3 regions of the Micrococcus sp. iso_26 genome follow, and region 3 is predicted to be linked to each of the others. Evidence: predicted binding sites of a transcription regulator. Region 3 holds the regulator's gene; each other region holds the start of a gene.
The links. Region 3 encodes HrcA, which represses chaperone genes, less so after heat shock. Its sites were predicted from a motif close to TTNGCACTCGNNNNNNNCGAGTGCNAA; they were not measured.
Positions count from the first base shown of each region.

Region 1 (6,228 bases), 540 kb from region 3:
CTCGTGGCGACGCTGGCGTACAGCCTCGTCGACACCCACGACCACCGGTTCATCCTCCCGGTGGCGGCGCTGGCCGGGTACGCGGTGCTCACGAGCGCCTACTTCGTGCTGCGGCACGTGTTCTACGCGGGGGGTGCGGTCACGGTGGTCATCGAGCTGATCGGCGGCATCACCTTCCTGGTCGTCGTGATGAGAAAGGGACGTCTGTGATCGAGCTGCGCGGCGTGGTGAAGCGCCACAGCGACGAGGTGTGCATCGGGCCCGTGGACCTGGACATCCAGGCCGGGGGAGTGACCGCGCTCGTGGGGCCCAACGGGGCGGGCAAGTCCACGCTGCTGACGATGATCGGCCGGCTGCAGGACGCCGACGCCGGGACGATCGCCGTGGGCGGGCACGACATCACCACGACGCCGTCCCGGAAGATCGCGCAGACCCTGTCCATCCTGCGGCAGGAGAACCACTTCGTGACGCGGCTGACCGTGCGACAGCTCGTGGGGTTCGGGCGCTACCCGTACACGCGCGGCCGGCTGACCCTGGAGGACGAGCGGCACGTGTCCGACGCGATCGACTTCCTCAACCTCGGCCCGTTCGAGAACCGGTACCTCGACCAGCTCTCGGGCGGCCAGCGGCAGCGCGCGTACGTGGCGATGGTGCTGGCGCAGAACACCGAGTACGTGCTGCTGGACGAGCCGCTGAACAACCTGGACATGCAGCACTCGGTGCAGATGATGCAGCAGTTGCGCCGGGCCGCCGACGAGCTGGGCCGGACCGTGGTGATCGTGCTGCACGACATCAACTTCGCCGCCCACTACGCCGACCGGATCGTGGCCATGGGCGACGGCCAGGTGGTGGAGACCGGCACCCCGGCCGAGATCCTGCGCCCTGAGGTGCTGGAGCGGATCTTCAAGACCCCCTGCAGCGTGGTGGACGGACCGCACGGGCCGCTGGCCGTGTACTACTGAGCGGGGCGACGGTGAGGCCGGCCCGGGTCGGTCCGGGCGGGGGTCGGGTGCCCGGCCGACGCGAGCGTTCCGTGGGCAGAACCCGCCGGGTCTCGCCTTCCGGGGGCAGAACCCGCGTGTTTCCAGGTTCCGTGGGCAGAAGCACCCTCGCTTCTGCCCACGGAACCCCTGCGCATGGACGGCAGGGCCATACGCGACGACGACGTCAGGCATCCCAGCCGTTCGAGACCTGTGCCCGTCGTCTGAGGACGGCCTCGATCACCCGCGCGTATCCCTCGCCGACGTCCCGGCTCGTGACGTGCAGGGTCATCTGCCCACGCTCCGCGTAGTACTGGTCTCGCCGGGCGTCCCGGGCGTGTTGCTCGGCACTCCGGTGCACCTCGCCGTCGTACTGGAGGACGAGCCGGCAGTCCTCGAACCACAGATCGGCCTCGGGGGCGTCCCGCCGCCCGGGGTCGAACACGTGCTGCAGCGTCGGCTCGCCCAGCCCCGCCTCGACGAGCGCCAGCCTCAGCCGGGTCTCCTGCGGCGAGTCGGCACCCACCCGTACGCGCTCGAGCGCCGCCGTCGCCCGCGGTCTTCCGACGAACCGCCCGAGCGGCCGCATCGCCTCGTGCAGCGCGGTGACCGTGGTGATGGGAGGCCGCCGGCCGCGCGGGGACCAGGGGTGACGGACCAGGTGGTCACCCGCCGACACGAGGGATGCCTCGTCCCAGGGGTGGCCGATCGAGCACAGATCGAGCCAGGTCCGTTCCGGCGTCGTCACCCGTAGCCCGAGCACGGAGGTGACGTGGCCGGCGGGCAGGGGTCTGCGGTGCTCCATGACGCCGGGGATCCGCGCCCGTGCGGTGCCGCGGTGCAACGTGATCTCGACGGCGGCGCGTCGCGTGGCCCCGCCCGGGGGAAGCGGGAGGCCGTGGAGGTGCGCCGCCGTCTCGTGGGAGAGAACGGCGTCGGGACGGGACCGCAGGAGGGCGGTCAGCAGGTCGAGGCCGACCCCGTGGTGCGGCGGCGGGAGCCCGGCAGACTCCCAGGTGCGCAGCGGCATGTCACGGCGACGGTGGATGCCGCGGGCGAGGCGGAGGACGTCGGACCGCCGCACCCGGCTGGGCGGCAGACCGCGTTCGAGCACGTCGCGGGTGGTGAAGACGGGGACGAGGGGGAGATCGGGGGCGAAGGACATGGGTCGACCTTGACGCGGTCGGCCTGACGACGGCCGGGCGGGCCGCGTGTCTGTGCACACCGGCGCGGGGTGGGCCGGCTGTGCAGGACTCGGCGGCGGCCGGTTGTCCCGCCGGGACGACGTCGTCATGGCTCGGTGGGCAGAACTGCGAGGAGTTCCGCCCACGCAACATCCGTGGGCAGAAGAGAGGGCGCTTCTGCCCACGGAGACCGAAAACCTGCGGATGCTGCCCACGCGACGGGCGGGGGTGCGGTTTCTGCCCACGGAGGGTGGCGAGGGGGGAGGGTGGGGAGTGGGGGAGGGACAGGTTGCGGGCCGCAGTCGTGACCACTCCGCGTGCTCTTGGGCTCGGAACCCGCCCCGCCCGCCGCCCCACGGCATCCCACCGCACCGCGCCCCGCGCCCTCCGCCCACGGCGGACGGCGGGGACACGGCTGGCACTCATGTTGAAGGAGTGCCAGAACCCGGAGTAGAGTGGGCACTGGCACTCGGGGGTACCGGGTGCCAATGCCCGAGGTGGACCGTCCGGCACCGCGACGACGGAGGGTCTGACGCCCGTGGCGCACCCGCAGACCACAGCATCAGCGGTCCGGCGAGCCCGCCGGAGCCGCACGTCGACGAAGAAGGAGTGTGCAGCATGTCTGTCTCCATCAAGCCCCTTGAGGATCGCATCGTTGTCCGCCCCCTGGAGGCCGAGCAGACCACCGCGTCGGGCCTCGTGATCCCGGACACCGCCAAGGAGAAGCCGCAGGAGGGCCAGGTCGTGGCCGTGGGCCCGGGCCGGGTCGCCGAGAACGGCAACCGCGTGCCGGTCGACGTCGCCGAGGGTGACGTGGTGCTGTACTCCAAGTACGGCGGCACCGAGGTCAAGGTCGGCGGCGAGGAGTACCTGGTGCTCTCCGCCCGCGACGTGCTGGCCGTCGTCACCAAGTGACCCCGCCGCGACGGGCCCGGTGAGCGGCGCGCACCGCACCGGTGCGCGCGCCCCGGGCCCCTCGCGTCCCCGCACCCCCTGACTCCCTGAACGAAAGGAGCGTCCGTCATGGCCAAGCAGCTGGCTTTCAACGACGACGCACGCCGCGCCCTCCAGGCCGGCATCGACAAGCTCGCCGACACCGTCAAGGTCACCCTCGGCCCCAAGGGTCGCAACGTGGTGCTCGACAAGGCGTGGGGCGCCCCCACCATCACCAACGACGGCGTCACGATCGCCCGTGAGGTGGAGCTGGAGGACCCGTACGAGAACATGGGCGCCCAGCTCGCCAAGGAGGTCGCCACCAAGACCAACGACATCGCGGGCGACGGCACCACCACCGCCACCGTGCTGGCCCAGGCCCTCGTGAACGAGGGTATGCGCCAGGTCGCCGCCGGCGCCGCGCCGGGCGAGGTCAAGAAGGGCATCGAGGTGGCCGTGGCCGCCGTCGAGCGGCGCCTGCAGGAGAACGCCCGCCCGGTCGAGGGCCAGGAGGTGGCCCACGTGGCCGCCATCTCGGCCCAGAACGACGAGGTCGGCGAGCTGCTGGCCCGCGCGTTCGACACGGTCGGCACCGACGGCGTCATCACCATCGAGGAGTCCTCCACGACCTCCACCGAGCTGGACGTCACCGAGGGCATGCAGTTCGACAAGGGCTTCCTGTCCCCGTACATGGTCACCGACGCCGAGCGTCAGGAGGCCGTGCTCGAGGACGCCTACGTCCTGATCAACTCGGGCAAGATCTCCAACGTGCAGGAGCTGCTGCCACTGCTGGAGAAGGTCCTGCAGGCCAACAAGCCGCTGTTCGTGATCGCCGAGGACGTCGAGGGCGAGGCCCTGTCCACCCTCGTGGTCAACAAGATCCGCGGCACCCTGAACGTCGTGGCCGTCAAGGCCCCGGGCTTCGGCGACCGCCGCAAGGCCATGATGCAGGACATCGCGATCCTCACCGGCGCCCAGGTCGTCTCCCCGGACCTCGGCATGAAGCTCGAGCAGGCCGACCTGGACGTGCTCGGCTCCGCCCGCCGCATCACCGTCACCAAGGACGAGACCACCATCGTCGACGGCGGCGGTGCGGCCGAGGACGTCGAGGCCCGGGTCGCCCAGATCAAGGCCGAGGCCGCCGCGACCGACTCCGACTGGGACCGCGAGAAGCTCCAGGAGCGCCTCGCCAAGCTCTCCGGCGGCATCGGCGTGATCCGCGTGGGCGCCGCCACCGAGGTGGAGCTCAAGGAGCGCAAGCACCGCATCGAGGACGCCGTGTCCTCGACCCGCGCCGCCCTCGAGGAGGGCATCGTGGCCGGCGGCGGCACCGCGCTCATCAACGCGCTGACCGCGCTCGACACCGACGCCGACGTCCAGGCCCTGACCGGCGACGCCGCCGTGGGCGTGGACATCGTCCGCAAGGCCCTGAAGCAGCCGCTGCGCTGGATCGCCCAGAACGCGGGCGAGGACGGCTACGTGGTGGTCTCCAAGGTCGCCGAGCTGGAGCCGAACCACGGCTTCAACGCGAAGACCGGCGTCTACGGCGACCTGATCGCCGACGGCGTGATCGACCCGGTCAAGGTGACCCGCTCCGCGCTGGCCAACGCCGCCTCCATCGCGGCCCTCGTGCTGACCACCGAGACCCTCGTGGCGGACAAGCCCGCCGAGGAGGACGAGGCCGACCACCAGCACTGACCCCTCCGTCGGCCCTGACGCGGCCGGTCGACGACGACGGCCCCTCGCCCGCCCGGGTGAGGGGCCGTCGTCGTGCGGGCGGGAGACGACCGCCGTCCGGGGCGCCCTCTAGGGTGTGCCCATGGACACACCCACGCCGCCCCGTCCCACCGGGTCCCACCCGACCCGGGCCCCGGCCCGGCCACGGCTGCGCCGCTTCGTCCGCGAGTTCTCCTATCCGCACGGCATCCACCCGGCCCTCGTGCCGGGCGTGTCCGTGGAGGACCGCCGGGTGCGCTACGGCGTGGACCGGGTGATCCTCGCCGTCGTCGGCCTGCTGGTGGTCGGCTTCGTGGTGTGGGGCGTGCTGCAGCCGGACGCCGTGCTGGCCGTCTCGAGCGCGGCCCTCGACTGGGTGATGGTCCACGCCGGCTGGCTGTTCGTCCTGCTGGCCATCGGGATGGTGGTGTTCCTGCTGGTCCTGGCGTTCTCCCGGTACGGCGAGATCCCGCTGGGCCTGGACGGGGAGAAGCCGGAGTACTCCACGGCGAGCTGGTCGGCCATGCTCTTCGCGGCCGGCATCGGCATCGGCATCATCTTCTTCGGCCCGTACGAGCCGCTGACCTACTACCTGGCCCCGCGCCCGGGGGCGTACGAGGCGGGGAGCGAGGAGGCGGTGACGGGCGCGCTGGCCCAGGCCGCGCTGCACTGGGGCGTGAACGCGTGGGCGATCTACGCGGTCGTCGGCCTGTCGGTCGGCTACGTGTCCTACCGCCGGGGCCGGGTGCCGCTGATGAGCTCGATCATCGCGCCGCTGTTCGGCGACTCCCAGCGCAGCGACTCGGTCGGCGCGCGCCTGATCGACGGGCTCGCGATCATCGCCACATTGTTCGGCACGGCGGCCTCGCTGGGCATCGGCGCCCTCCAGATCGGCCGCGGCGTGGAGATCGTCTCGGGCTGGTCGGCGCCGGGGAACACGGTGGCGCTGGGGATCATCGTGGTGCTCACGATCGGCACCATCTTCTCGGCGGTGTCCGGTGTGGCCCGCGGCATCCGGTGGCTGTCCAACATCAACATGCTGCTCGCCCTCGGCCTGGCGCTGTTCTTCTTCGTCGTCGGCCCGACGGCGTTCCTGCTGAACATCGTGCCCGGCGTCCTGATGGACTACGTCTCCTCCGCCCCGGACGCCCTCGGCGCCTCGATGGCCCAGGGGGAGGACATGCAGGAGTTCCTCTCCAGCTGGACGATCTTCTACTGGGCGTGGTGGGTCAGCTGGGCCCCGTTCGTGGGCGTGTTCATGGCGAAGATCTCGAAGGGTCGGACCATCCGCCAGTACGTCCTCGGGGCCCTGTTCATCCCGGCCGCGGTGATCGTCGGCGCGTTCACGATCATCGGCGGCACCACCATCTGGCTGCAGCGGACCCAGGGCTCCGTGGCGCCGGACGGCACAGCCG
Region 1 covers NZ_CM149652.1:1,807,886-1,814,113, reverse strand. The annotation lists gene AC0VX0_RS08350 (iron chelate uptake ABC transporter family permease subunit) at 1-210, shown strand, start outside; gene AC0VX0_RS08345 (iron ABC transporter ATP-binding protein) at 207-962, shown strand; gene AC0VX0_RS08340 (hypothetical protein) at 1,168-2,145, opposite strand; gene groES (co-chaperone GroES) at 2,783-3,079, shown strand; gene groL (chaperonin GroEL) at 3,188-4,795, shown strand; gene AC0VX0_RS08325 (BCCT family transporter) at 4,917-6,228, shown strand, end outside.
Region 1: a site for HrcA is predicted at 2,580-2,606, ahead of groES (co-chaperone GroES). Genes of this name have one in related genera too.

Region 2 (6,228 bases), 890 kb from region 3:
CCCCGTTCACCCTCCAGCGGGTGGTCCGCTCGTCCTCGGTGAACTTCGAGGGGCTCGTGGCCGTCCACCGGCTCGTCGAGGAGATCGCCGCGGGCGAGGTGGACCGGGCCGAGGCCCAGCGCCGGCTCGTGGAGATCCGGCATCAGCCCAAGCCGTTCCCCGCCGTCTTCGAGGTCCTCTTCTCCGGCGTGTTCGTGGCCTGCTTCGTGCCGTTCATCGGCGGGACCTGGACGGGCGCGGCCCTGGGCATGGTCTCCACCTGGCTGGTCTTCTGGCTCAAGGTCCAGGCGGACAAGGCGCGCTTCCCGGAGATCTTCTCCACGATGTTCGGGGCGATCACGGCCACGGTGATCGCGCTGATGGCCCACGCCCTCGACCTGCCGGTCAACCCGGCGCTGGTGATCGCCGGCGGCATCATGATGCTCCTGCCCACGGCGAGGTTCGTCACCGCGGTGCAGGACGCCATCCACGGCTTCCCGGTGACCGCCGCGGGCCGCTTCCTCTCCGCGCTGCTCGTGTTCGCCGGCGTGATGGCCGGGATCATGATCGCCGTGGGCATCGGGGATCTCGTGGGATTCGAACAGCTGGACCTGGCCGAGGCGGGGACGCTGAGCTATCCGCCGCTGCTGCTGCTGGGCCTCGTGATGGCCGCGGGCATGGCGGACGCGGTGGTGGAGCAGTCGCGGTGGCCCCAGATCCTGGCCTGCGGTCTCGTGTCCGGGGCCGGCTTCGGCGCGTACCTGGCAGCGCAGCAGATCGGGGTCAGCGACCGGCTGGTGCCCGCGGTCGCCGCGGCGGCGGTCGGGTTCCTCGGCCGCCTGGTGGCCCAGCGGCTCGCGGCCCCGGCGCTCGTGATCGTCCTGCCGTCCATGCTGTTCCTGCTTCCCGGACTCACCATGTTCCGGTCCGTCTACGGGTTCACCGTGGAGACCGGGGCCACGCTGCTGGGCGTCGAGGGACTCTTCAACGCCGCGGTCATCGTCGTGGCAATCGCGGCCGGCGTCGCCTTCGGCAACACCCTGGCCAAGCCGATCACCGACCGGATGGGCACGCTGCTGCCCACCGAACTCGTGATGCACCAGCGCGGCTGACCGGCGGCCCGGCTCAGTCGGGCAGGCGCCAGTCCACCGGGGCCGCGCCGGCCGCCTCGAGGAGCCGGTTCACCCGGCTGAACGGCCGGGAGCCGAAGAACCCGCGGTGGGCGCTCAGGGGCGAGGGATGCGGGGACTCCACGACGCCGGCCCCCGCCGCCGTCAGCAGCGGCGCCATGCGCCGCGCGTCGGCTCCCCACAGCAGCCCCACGAGCGGGGTGCCGCGCGCGCAGAGGGCCCGCACCGCGGCCTCCGTGATCTGCTCCCAGCCGAGGCCGCGGTGGCTGCCGGGTGCGCCGGCCCGCACGCTGAGGGCGCGGTTCAGCAGCAGCACGCCCTGGTCCGTCCACGCGGAGAGGTCCCCGTGGGCGGGCGGGGTGATGCCGAGGTCGTCGTGCAGCTCCCGGTGGATGTTGGCCAGGGAGCGGGGCAGCGGCCGCACGTGGCGGTCCACCGCGAAGCTCAGGCCGATCGGATGGCCCGGCGTCGGGTAGGGGTCCTGGCCCAGCACGAGGACGCGGACGTCCGCGAACGGCTGACGGAACGCCCGCAGGATGTGCTCCGGCGCCGGCAGCACCTGCTCTCCGGCCGCCCGGCGGGCACGCAGGGCCTCGCCGACCTGCTCGAACGCGGCGGCCTGCGGGGCGAGGGCCGCCTCCCAGCCCGGATCCAGGGGCGCGATGAACTCCATGCCCCGAGGGTAGACCGGGTGGGTACAGTGGCCGCCATGTCCCACCCCACGCCCGTCTCGCCCGATCCGGCCCCGGACGAGGGTGCCCGCGCGCGTGCGCGACGGGACGAGCTGACGGACCTGGAGCGTGCGGTCCTGGACCTGGAGGCCGCCACCTGGCGGTACGGCGGGGCCAAGGACCACGCCGTCCGAGAGCGTCTGGGGCTGTCTCCGACCGCCTATTATCAGGTGTTGAACGGATTGCTGGACCGTGAGGCCGCCCTGGCCTACCGACCCCTGCTGGTCACGCGGCTGCTGCGCAAGCGCGGCACCCGCAGCCGGGCCCGGAGGGGACCCGCGGATCCGGCGCCGTCCACGCCCGCTTCCCGCCAGGAGAACTGACCCATGGCCTACCAGCCCGACCGCTTCGACGAGGTCCCCGAGTACACGGACCAGCGCGGCGCGCACCGCGAGTCCTTCGCCGCTGCCGGCGCGACCGCCGCGGGCGGGGGTCGCCGCCTGAGCCCGCTGCTCTGGGTGGCCGGCCTCGTCCTGCTCGCCGGCCTGTTCGTGGGCGTCGTCCTGCCGTGGCTCACCGGCGACCGCTCCGAGCCCGTCGCCGCCGAGAGCTCGACGACGGCCCCGGCTGCCGCGCCGTCGACGTCGGCGTCGTCCGTGTCCTCCTCGGCGTCCTCCGCGTCGGCGTCGACTGCGTCCGCGACCGAGTCCGCCACCCCGTCCGAGGACGCGGCGGAGGCGTCCCGTTCCGCGGCCGCGGCCGAGTCCTCGCGGGCGGCGCAGGAGGCGGCTGCCGCCGAGGCCGCCGAGTCGTCCCAGGCTGCCGCGTCGTCCCGGGCCGCCGCGGAGGCACAGGCGGCGGAGGCCTCGCGTTCCGAAGCCGCCGCGCAGTCCGCCGAGTCGTCCCGTGCCGCCGCCGAGGCACAGGCGGCGGAGGCCTCGCGTTCCGAGGCCGCCGCGCAGTCCGCAGAGGCGTCCCGGTCGGCGGCGGCCGTCCAGGCGGCGGAGTCCTCGCGCGCCGCCGCGTCCCGTTCGGCCGCCGCGGCGGAGGCCTCGCGCTCGCAGTCCGCGGCCGCGTCGAGCTCTCGTGCGGCCGCGCAGTCTGCGGCCGCGTCGAGCTCTCGTGCAGCCGCGCAGTCCGCGGCCGTGCGCGGCACCCACGTCACCGTGTACAACGCGACCCGCACCCAGGGCCTCGCCGCCTCCTACGCGCAGCGGCTCACGGGCGCCGGCTACACCTCGGTGGACGCGAAGAACTGGAGCGGCTACGGCATCCAGTCCTCCACCGTCCTGTACAACGGCTCGGCCAACAAGGCCGCCGCCGAGGCGGTCGGCAAGGAGCTCGGCTTCCCGGTCATGCAGACCCCGAACCTGCAGGTGAACGGTATCGCGGTGGTCGTCACCAGCTGATCCGCCCGTCGTGCGGCCGTGCCGGCCGCGCACCCTTTCCGGCCCCCGGCGGGGCGCCTTCCGAGGCGTTCTGCCGGGGGCCGTCCGCCGTCCGCGGAAGGGCGGGCCCCGCACTGCGGACCCTTTGCACTCTCCCGGTGCGAGTGCTCATAATGGGGTTAGCACTCCGAAGGCGCGACTGCCAGCCGTACCCCGGTTGGCCCGGCGCCGTGGAGGAGGACCTGTCCACCGGTGAGGCCCCCAGGGGCCGTCCGTCGCGGGCACCGGCGCGGGTCAGCCACCAGCAGTAGGAAGCCGACGTCCAGAAAGGACCTGCACATGGCCAAGACCATCGCATTCGACGAAGAGGCCCGCCGCGGCCTGGAGAAGGGCCTGAACACCCTGGCCGACGCCGTGAAGGTGACCCTCGGCCCCCGCGGCCGCAACGTGGTGCTGGAGAAGAAGTGGGGCGCCCCCACCATCACCAACGACGGCGTCTCCATCGCCAAGGAGATCGAGCTCGAGGACCCGTACGAGAAGATCGGCGCGGAGCTCGTCAAGGAGGTCGCCAAGAAGACCGACGACGTCGCCGGCGACGGCACCACCACCGCCACCGTGCTGGCCCAGGCGCTGGTCCGCGAGGGCCTGCGCAACGTGGCCGCGGGCGCCGACCCGCTGTCCCTGAAGCGCGGCATCGAGAAGGCCGTGGAGGCCGTCACCTCCGAGCTGCTCTCCGCCTCCCGCGAGATCGAGACCAAGGACCAGATCGCGGCCACCGCCTCGATCTCCGCCGCGGACAAGCAGATCGGCTCCCTCATCGCCGAGGCCCTGGACAAGGTCGGCAAGGAGGGCGTCATCACCGTCGAGGAGTCCAACACCTTCGGCCTCGAGCTCGAGCTCACCGAGGGCATGCGCTTCGACAAGGGCTACATCTCCGGTTACTTCGTGACCGACGCGGACCGCCAGGAGGCCGTCCTCGAGGATCCCTACATCCTCATCGTCAACTCGAAGATCTCCTCCGTGAAGGACATGGTGGCGATCCTCGAGAAGGTCATGCAGTCGGGCAAGCCGCTGCTGATCATCGCCGAAGACGTCGAGGGCGAGGCCCTGGCCACCCTCGTGGTCAACAAGATCCGCGGCACCTTCAAGTCCGTGGCCGTGAAGGCCCCGGGCTTCGGTGACCGCCGCAAGGCCATGCTCGCCGACATCGCCATCCTCACCGGCGGCCAGGTCATCTCCTCCGAGGTGGGCCTGTCCCTGGAGAACGCGACCCTCGACCTGCTGGGCACCGCCCGCAAGGTGGTCGTCACCAAGGACGAGACCACCATCGTGGAGGGTGGCGGCGACGCCGAGCAGATCGCCGGCCGCGTGGCCCAGATCCGCTCCGAGATCGAGAACACCGACTCGGACTACGATCGCGAGAAGCTGCAGGAGCGCCTCGCCAAGCTGGCCGGCGGCGTGGCCGTCATCAAGGCCGGCGCGGCCACCGAGGTGGAGCTCAAGGAGCGTAAGCACCGCATCGAGGACGCCGTGCGCAACGCCAAGGCCGCCGTGGAGGAGGGCATCGTCGCCGGCGGCGGCGTGGCCCTGATCCAGGCCGGCGCCAAGGCGTTCGGCGGCCTGCAGCTCGAGGGCGACGAGGCCACCGGCGCGAACATCGTGAAGGTCGCCATCGAGGCCCCGCTGAAGCAGATCGCCTTCAACGCCGGCCTGGAGCCCGGCGTCGTGGCGGACAAGGTCAAGACCCTCGACGACGGTCACGGCCTGAACGCCGCCACCGGCGAGTACGAGGACCTGCTGGCCGCCGGCATCAACGACCCGGTGAAGGTGACCCGCTCGGCCCTGCAGAACGCCGCGTCCATCGCGGGCCTGTTCCTGACCACCGAGGCCGTCGTCGCGGACAAGCCCGAGAAGGCCGCCGCCGGCGCCGAGGGCATGGACCCGATGGGCGGCATGGGCGGCATGATGTGATCAGCCGCTGAGCCGGCCCGGCCCGTTCGGGCGCCCAGCCAGCGAGGCCCGTCTCCCCGTCCGGGGAGGCGGGCCTCGCCGCGTCCGGGGCCGGCACCGGGGCGCCCCGCTCAGGCCGACAGCGCGGCTCGTTCCGCCGCCAGGTTGCGGCGGGCGGCGGCCTCCCAGCGCGTTCGGCCGGGCGCGGTCCGATACAGCCGCTCGGCGTCCAGCAGGGCGTCCAGCACCGCGCCGCGACCGCGGGCCCAGTCCGCGTCGGACACGTGCGCGTAGTCCTGCCGGACCGCGGCCACGTAGCGGGCGTAGGCCTCGGGGGAGCGGCCGAGGACCTCGAGGTCCGCGTCCGAGAGCACCGCCCCGGCCGCGTCGTGCGGGGCGGGGTCGTGGGCGGCGGTGAGCAACACGAGGCGCGCCACCTCGTCGACGACGTCGGCCGGCACCGCCAGCCGCGGGTCGGTGAGCACGTCCCGGGCCAGGGCGGCCGAGTCCGCCTCGTCCTGGCCGGCGGGCGCGGCGGGGTCCCCGACGTAGACGGCGTCGTGGAACCACGCGGCCAGGCGGACCGCACGCGGATCCGGCCCGGCCTTCGCCCCCGCCCGCTCGAGCAGGTCCACGGACTCGAGCACCGCGAGCAGGTGGGCCGGGTCGTGGTAGTGCCGATGCGGCTCCGCCCAGCGGGCCAGCAGGTCGCGTCCCGCCGTCGTCACCGCGTCCGGGCTCGCCGCCGTGCCCTCGAACAGCCGCGCCCAGCGCCGGGCGAGGACGACGTCGCGCTTCTCGGCGCGGCTCCGGGCGGGCACGTGCAGCCCCGAGGCGGCGAGGCGGCGCACCAGCTCCCGTCCGGTGACGGGCACCGCCCCGCGGGCCACGAGCTCGGCGCGTCGGTGCGCGGGCACGTCGTAGTGGTCCCGGTCGAAGGCCCGCTCCGAGAGCCCCGCCGCCCGCGCGAACGCGTGGAGCTCCTCGAGGGAGGCGTCGGAGACGAGGTGGGAGAACACGGTGCCGTGGGCGGGCCACGCGGGCGGGTCGATCAGGACGGTCATGCCCCCACTCTAGGAAGCACGGACCGGGGCGCGGCCGGCCGGCCGC
Region 2 covers NZ_CM149652.1:376,364-382,591, forward strand. The annotation lists gene AC0VX0_RS01730 (threonine/serine exporter family protein) at 1-1,091, shown strand, start outside; gene AC0VX0_RS01735 (uracil-DNA glycosylase) at 1,105-1,782, opposite strand; gene AC0VX0_RS01740 (DUF3263 domain-containing protein) at 1,819-2,163, shown strand; gene AC0VX0_RS01745 (LytR C-terminal domain-containing protein) at 2,167-3,189, shown strand; gene groL (chaperonin GroEL) at 3,508-5,139, shown strand; gene AC0VX0_RS01755 (DUF4031 domain-containing protein) at 5,250-6,182, opposite strand.
Region 2: a site for HrcA is predicted at 3,348-3,374, ahead of groL (chaperonin GroEL). Genes of this name have one in related genera too.

Region 3 (6,228 bases):
GGTCACCCGGGAGGACCGTGAGGTCGTCACCGTGACCAACCCCTCCGAGTTCCCCGAGGGCAAGATCCTCGAGGTGCGCGAGCCCATGGCCTCGGCCACGATCATCGTGCCGGCCGAGTTCATCGGCGCCGTCATGGAGCTGTGCCAGGCCAAGCGCGGCAACCTCAAGGGCATGGACTACCTCTCCGAGGAACGGGTGGAGATCCGCTACTGGATCCCGCTGGCCGAGATCGTGTTCGACTTCTTCGACCAGCTCAAGTCCCGCACCAAGGGGTACGCCTCGCTGGACTGGAAGGCCGACGGTGACCAGGCGGCCGACCTCGTCAAGGTGGACATCCTGCTCCAGGGCGAACAGGTGGACGCGTTCTCCTCCATCACCCACAAGGACAACGCCTATACGTACGGCGTGATGATGACGGGCAAGCTCAAGGAGCTGATCCCGCGCCAGCAGTACGAGGTGCCGATCCAGGCCGCCATCGGCTCGCGCATCATCGCCCGCGAGAACATCCGCGCGATCCGCAAGGACGTGCTCTCCAAGTGCTACGGCGGCGACATCTCCCGCAAGCGCAAGCTGCTCGAGAAGCAGAAGGAGGGCAAGAAGCGCATGAAGATGGTGGGCCGGGTCGAGGTCCCGCAGGAGGCCTTCATCGCCGCCCTGTCCTCGGACGGCGCCGGCGCCGACCAGGCGGCGAAGAAGTAAGTGCCCGCCCTGCCCCTCGGCGAGCCGGTCCCCGACGACGGCCGGCTGCCGGCCGACGTCGGGCAGCGGGTGCGCGCGGCCGCCGGCGACGGCGCGGCGCGCACCTTCAGCCTGTACGTCCACGTGCCGTTCTGCACCGTGCGCTGCGGCTACTGCGACTTCAACACGTACACGGCCGTCGACCTCGGCCCCGGCGCGGGCCGCGGCGACTACTGGGAGTCGGCGGTCGCGGAGCTGGACTTCGCCGCGGACGTGCTCGCGTCCTCGGACGTGCCCGCCCGCCCGCTGCACACGGTGTTCTTCGGCGGCGGCACGCCCACGCTCCTGCCGGCCGCGGACCTCGTGCGCATCCTCCAGGCGGCGGTGGACCGGTTCGGGATCGCGCCCGGCGCGGAGGTCACCACCGAGGCCAACCCGGACACCATCACTCCGGAGTACGCCCGCCAGCTCGCGGCCGGCGGCTTCACCCGCCTCTCCCTGGGCATGCAGTCCGCGATGCCGCACGTGCTCGCCACGCTCGAGCGCACCCATCGGCCCGAGTCCGTCCCCGCCGCCGTCGCCGCGGCCCGCGAGGCCGGCCTGGAGGTGTCCCTGGACCTGATCTACGGGACCGCGGGGGAGTCCCTCGCCGACTGGCGGGCCACGCTCGAGGCCGCCGTCGCCCTGGCCCCGGACCACGTGAGCGCGTACTCGCTGATCGTGGAGGAGGGCACCAAGCTCGGGGCCCAGGTGGCCCGCGGCGAGGTGGCGGACGTGGACCCCGACGACCAGGCGGACAAGTACCTGCTCGCCGAGGAGCTGCTCAGCGCCGCCGGCTACCGCTGGTACGAGGTGTCCAACTGGGCGCGCGACCCGCAGGGCTCCGGGGTCCACCGCGCGCGGCACAACGTGGCGTACTGGGAGGACCAGGACTGGTGGGGGATCGGCCCGGGCGCGCACTCGCACCTCGCCGGCGTCCGGTTCTGGAACGCCAAGCACCCCGCCGCCTACGCGCAACGGCTGGCCACGGGGGTCACCCCCGCCGTCGGCCGCGAGCGGCCCGACGCCGACGCGCGGCGCCTCGAGCGCATCATGCTCGCGGTGCGCACGGTGGACGGGCTCCCGACCGCGGAGCTCGTCTCGGAGACGCCGGGGGAGGCCGCGCGGATCCGCGGGGCGATCGCCGAACTCATCGCCGCGGGCCTGCTGGACGGGCGCGCCGCCGTCGACGGGCGCATCATCCCGACGCTCGAGGGGCGGCTGCGCAACGACGCGATCGTCCGGGCGCTGGCCGGCTTCTGACCGGCCGACCCCGGGTCAGCGCAGGATGCGCAGGTTGAACGGGTACCGGAACGGACGGCCCTTGGACACGTGCGAGGCGCCCATCACGCCGTAGACCGCCATGGCGGCCCACGTGAGCGCGCCGAGGATCGCGAAGATCGGGCCGACCACCGGCAACAGGGACAGGAAGAAGAACAGGAGCGTGATGAGCGTGGGCGGCCCGGAGAAGTTCAGGGCCTCCCGCGACTCCTGCGAGGTGAACGGGCCGCGGTCGCGATAGAGCAGCCACACGACCAGCGGGCCGAGCACGCCGAACGCCAGACTGAGATGGGCCAGCGCCGCGCGGTCACGGTCCTGCTTCGCCGTGAGCGGGGCGCCGCGGCCGCCGGCCGAGACGAGCCAGGCGGGCGGGCCGTGGCCGGTGCGGCCGGCGTCGGGCTGCGCGCGGGTGTTCACGAGGGGCTCCTCCTGGATCGCGGGACCCGCGCGCCGGGGACCGGGCGCAGGGCATGGGCCAGCATAGCGCGGGCGGGCGGGGGCCGCGCCGAGATCAGTGCTCGGGTGCGGCGGTGAGGAAGTCGATGAGCTCCTCCACGCGGCCCAGCAGGGACGGCTCGAGGTCCGCGTACGTGGTGACGTGGGAGAGCAGCCGCTTCCACCCCAGCCCCGTGGCCTCCTTGCTCCCGTGCGGCCAGCCCAGTCCCCGCAGGATCCCCGTCTTCCAGTCCTGCCCCTTCGGCACGACGGGCCACGCGGGGATGCCGAAGACGGAGGGCTTGATGACCTGCCAGACGTCCACGTAGGGGTGACCGAGGATGAGCACGTTGCCCGCGGCCCCCGGCACGCGCATGGCCTCGGCCGCGAGGCGCTCCTCCTTGGACCCGGTGACGAGATGGTCCACGAGGATCCCGAGCCGGCGCCGCGGACCGGGGGCGAACGCACGGATCGCCCCGGCGAGGTCGTCCACGCCGTGCAGGGGCTCCACGACGATGCCCTCGAGGCGCAGGTCCTCGCCCCACACCTTCTCCACCAGCTCGGCGTCGTGCACGCCCTCCACCCAGATGCGAGAGGCGCGGGCAGTGCGGGCCCGCGCCCCCTCGACCCGTCGCGAGCCGGAGGCGGTGCGGGCCGGCGCCGCCGGGGCCGCGGCGGTCGGGGGGACCAGGGTCACGGGCTCGCCGTCGATCCAGAAGCCGCCGCCGAGGGGGAAGCCGCGGCGCACGCCGCGGCGGTCCTCCAGGACCACCACGTGCACGCCGCCGGAGCGCTCGATGCCGCTCACGGCCCCGGTGAACCCGGAGGCCACGTCCTCGACCACCGTGCCGGGGGTGGCGGGCACATCGGGGACGGTCCGGGCGGGGCGGCGCGTCAGGTCGTCGTGGCCCGCGGGGCCCCAGCTGCTCCAGTCCATGGGAGAGCACGGTAGCAACGGGGGCGGGCGATCACCGTGAGCGAAGCCGTGCGGGCCGGTCGGGTCGTCCCCCGGGTCGGACGGTAGCATTGGCACTTGACCCGCCGGAGTGCCAGCCAGGGGCACCTCCGGGGTCGCCCCGGATCCCGACGGACCAGAGGAGGACCGAGATGTCGGAGCAGCCCCGCCGCCTGCAGGTGCTCCAGGCGATCGTGGAGGACTACGTGGCGCTGCGCGAGCCCGTGGGCTCCAAGGCGCTCGTGGAACGGCACGCCCTGGGCGTGTCCTCCGCGACCGTGCGCAACGACATGGCTGCGCTCGAGGAGGAGGGCCTCATCGTGGCCCCGCACACCTCCGCCGGGCGCGTCCCCACGGACAAGGGCTACCGCGTGTTCGTCGACCGCCTCTCCGAGGTGAAGCCGCTGTCCCCCGCCGAGCGCCGGGCCGTGCGGACCCTGCTGGACCCGGAGACGGACACCGAGCACATGATGGAGTCCACGGTGCGCCTCCTGGCCCAGCTGACCCAGCAGGTCGCCGTCGCGCAGTTCCCCCACGAGGACGGCTCCACGATCCGCCACCTCGAACTGGTCTCCCTCACACCCACGCGCGTGCTCGTGGTCCTCATCCTGTCCACGGGACGGGTGGACCAGCGGCACGCCGTGCTGGACCGTCCGGTCGAGGAGGCGGAGCTGTCCGTGCTCCGCGGCCTCCTGCTGGACGCCCTGCTGGGGCTCGGTCCGGTGCAGGCGGCCACCGTGGTGGACGACGTCGTCACCCGGGTCCGCCCGGAGCACCAGCAGTCCGCCGCCCTCGTGGCCGCGGCCGTCCACGACCTGCTCGAGGCCGGTCGGCAGGACCGCATCGTCCTGGCCGGCACCGCCAACCTGGCCCGCTCCCCGGGGGACTTCGGCGCGTCCATCGGGCCGATCCTGGAGGCGCTCGAGGAGCAGGTGGTGCTGCTGCGCCTGCTCACGGAGATGGAGCAGGACGCCCACGGGGTGTCCGTGCGGATCGGGTCCGAGAACGTCGGATCGCTCGCGGACACCTCGGTGGTCGCAGCCGCCTACGGCCCCGGCGCCGTGGCGAAGGTCGGTGTCATCGGTCCGACCCGGATGGACTATCCGGGCACCATGGCCGCCGTCCGGGCGATCGCCCGCTATCTCTCCCGCATCCTGACCACCTGACGCGCCTCCGCGCGTCCTGGCGGGCCCCGTCCCGCATCGCCCCACGTCCCGCTCTCCCCGAGAGGAATCCCCACCGTGACCGACCACTACGAGACGCTCGGCGTCAGCCGTGACGCCAGCACCGAGGAGATCCGCCGCGCCTACCGCAAGCTCGCGCGCACCCATCACCCGGACGTCAACCCCGACCCGGAGGCGGCCGAGCAGTTCAAGCGCATCTCCCACGCCTACGAGGTGCTCTCGGACGAGGGCCGGCGCCGGGCCTACGACACGACGGGCAATGAGAACGGCCAGGCCGGCTTCCCGGGCGGCTTCGGCGGGGCGGGCGGCTTCGGGGGCTTCGCCGACATCTTCGAGACCTTCATGAACGCCGCCGGCCAGGGCGGCCGCGGCGGCCCCGCCAGCCGCGCCCGCCGCGGCCAGGACGCCCTCGTGACCGCGCGGATCGACCTGCGCGACGCCGTCTTCGGCGGCGAGCAGACGATCGAGTTGGACACGGCCGTGCGCTGCGATCGGTGTGAGGGCTCGTGCTGCGAGCCCGGCACCCAGCCGGAGACCTGCCAGACCTGCCACGGCCACGGCATGATCCAGCGCCCCGTGCGGTCGCTGCTGGGCACCGTCATGGCCACCGAGGCCTGCCCCGCCTGCCAGGGGTTCGGCACCGTCATCCCGACGCCCTGCCACGAGTGCGACGGGCAGGGCCGCGTCCGCACCCGGACGCCGCTGACCCTGCGCATCCCCGCGGGCGTGGACGACGGCACCCGCATCCACCTCGCCGGCCGCGGCGAGGCCGGCCCGGGCGGCGGCCCGAACGGGGACCTCTACGTGGAGATCGCGGTCCGCCCGGACGAGACCTTCCGCCGCGAGGGCGACCACCTGGCCACCACCGTGACCGTCCCCATGGCCGCCGCGGCCCTGGGCACCACCGTCACGCTGGACACCCTGGACGGCACGCAGTCCGTCAGCCTGGACCCGGGCGTGCAGTCCGGCCACGTCGAGGTCCTCCACGGCCTGGGCGTCGGCCGCCTGCGCGGGCAGGGCCGAGGCGACCTCAAGGTGGACGTGGTGGTCACCACGCCCACCGACCTGGACGAAGAGCAGCGCCAGCTCCTGGAGCGCCTGGCCGAGGTGCGCGGCGAGGAGGTCGTGCACGGCGCACCCCAGGCCAAGGGCATGTTCGCTCGGCTGCGGGAGAACCTGAGGAATCTGTGACCGCCCCCCTGTTCCACCTCGAGCCGGGCGCCCTGGCCGGCGCGAGCGCCGGCGCGGAGGTCGTCTTCGGCGGCCCCGAGGCCCGACACGCCGCCGCGGCCATGCGCCTGGCCCTCGGGGAGGCCGTGCTCCTGGCCGACGGGTCGGGCACGCTCGGCCACGGCACCGTGCTCGCGGCCGCCCCGGACGCGGTGTCCGTGCGGCTGGACGCGGTGGCGGAGGAGCCGGCGCCCACCCCGGCGCTCGTGCTCGTCCAGGCCCTCGCCAAGGGCGACCGGGACCTCATGGCGGTCCAGGCCGCCGTCGAGCTCGGCGTGGACGCCGTGGTGCCCTGGGAGGCGGAGCGCTCGATCGTCCGCTGGAAGGGCCCCAAGGCCGCCAAGGCCCGCCAGAAGTGGGCGGACACGGCCCGCGCGGCCGCCAAGCAGGCGCGTCGCGCCCGGGTGCCCGCGGTCCGAGACCAC
Region 3 covers NZ_CM149652.1:1,263,817-1,270,044, reverse strand. The annotation lists gene lepA (translation elongation factor 4) at 1-700, shown strand, start outside; gene hemW (radical SAM family heme chaperone HemW) at 701-1,981, shown strand; gene AC0VX0_RS05865 (DUF4870 domain-containing protein) at 1,997-2,416, opposite strand; gene AC0VX0_RS05860 (DUF3097 family protein) at 2,511-3,371, opposite strand; gene hrcA (heat-inducible transcriptional repressor HrcA) at 3,542-4,555, shown strand; gene dnaJ (molecular chaperone DnaJ) at 4,631-5,764, shown strand; gene AC0VX0_RS05845 (16S rRNA (uracil(1498)-N(3))-methyltransferase) at 5,761-6,228, shown strand, end outside.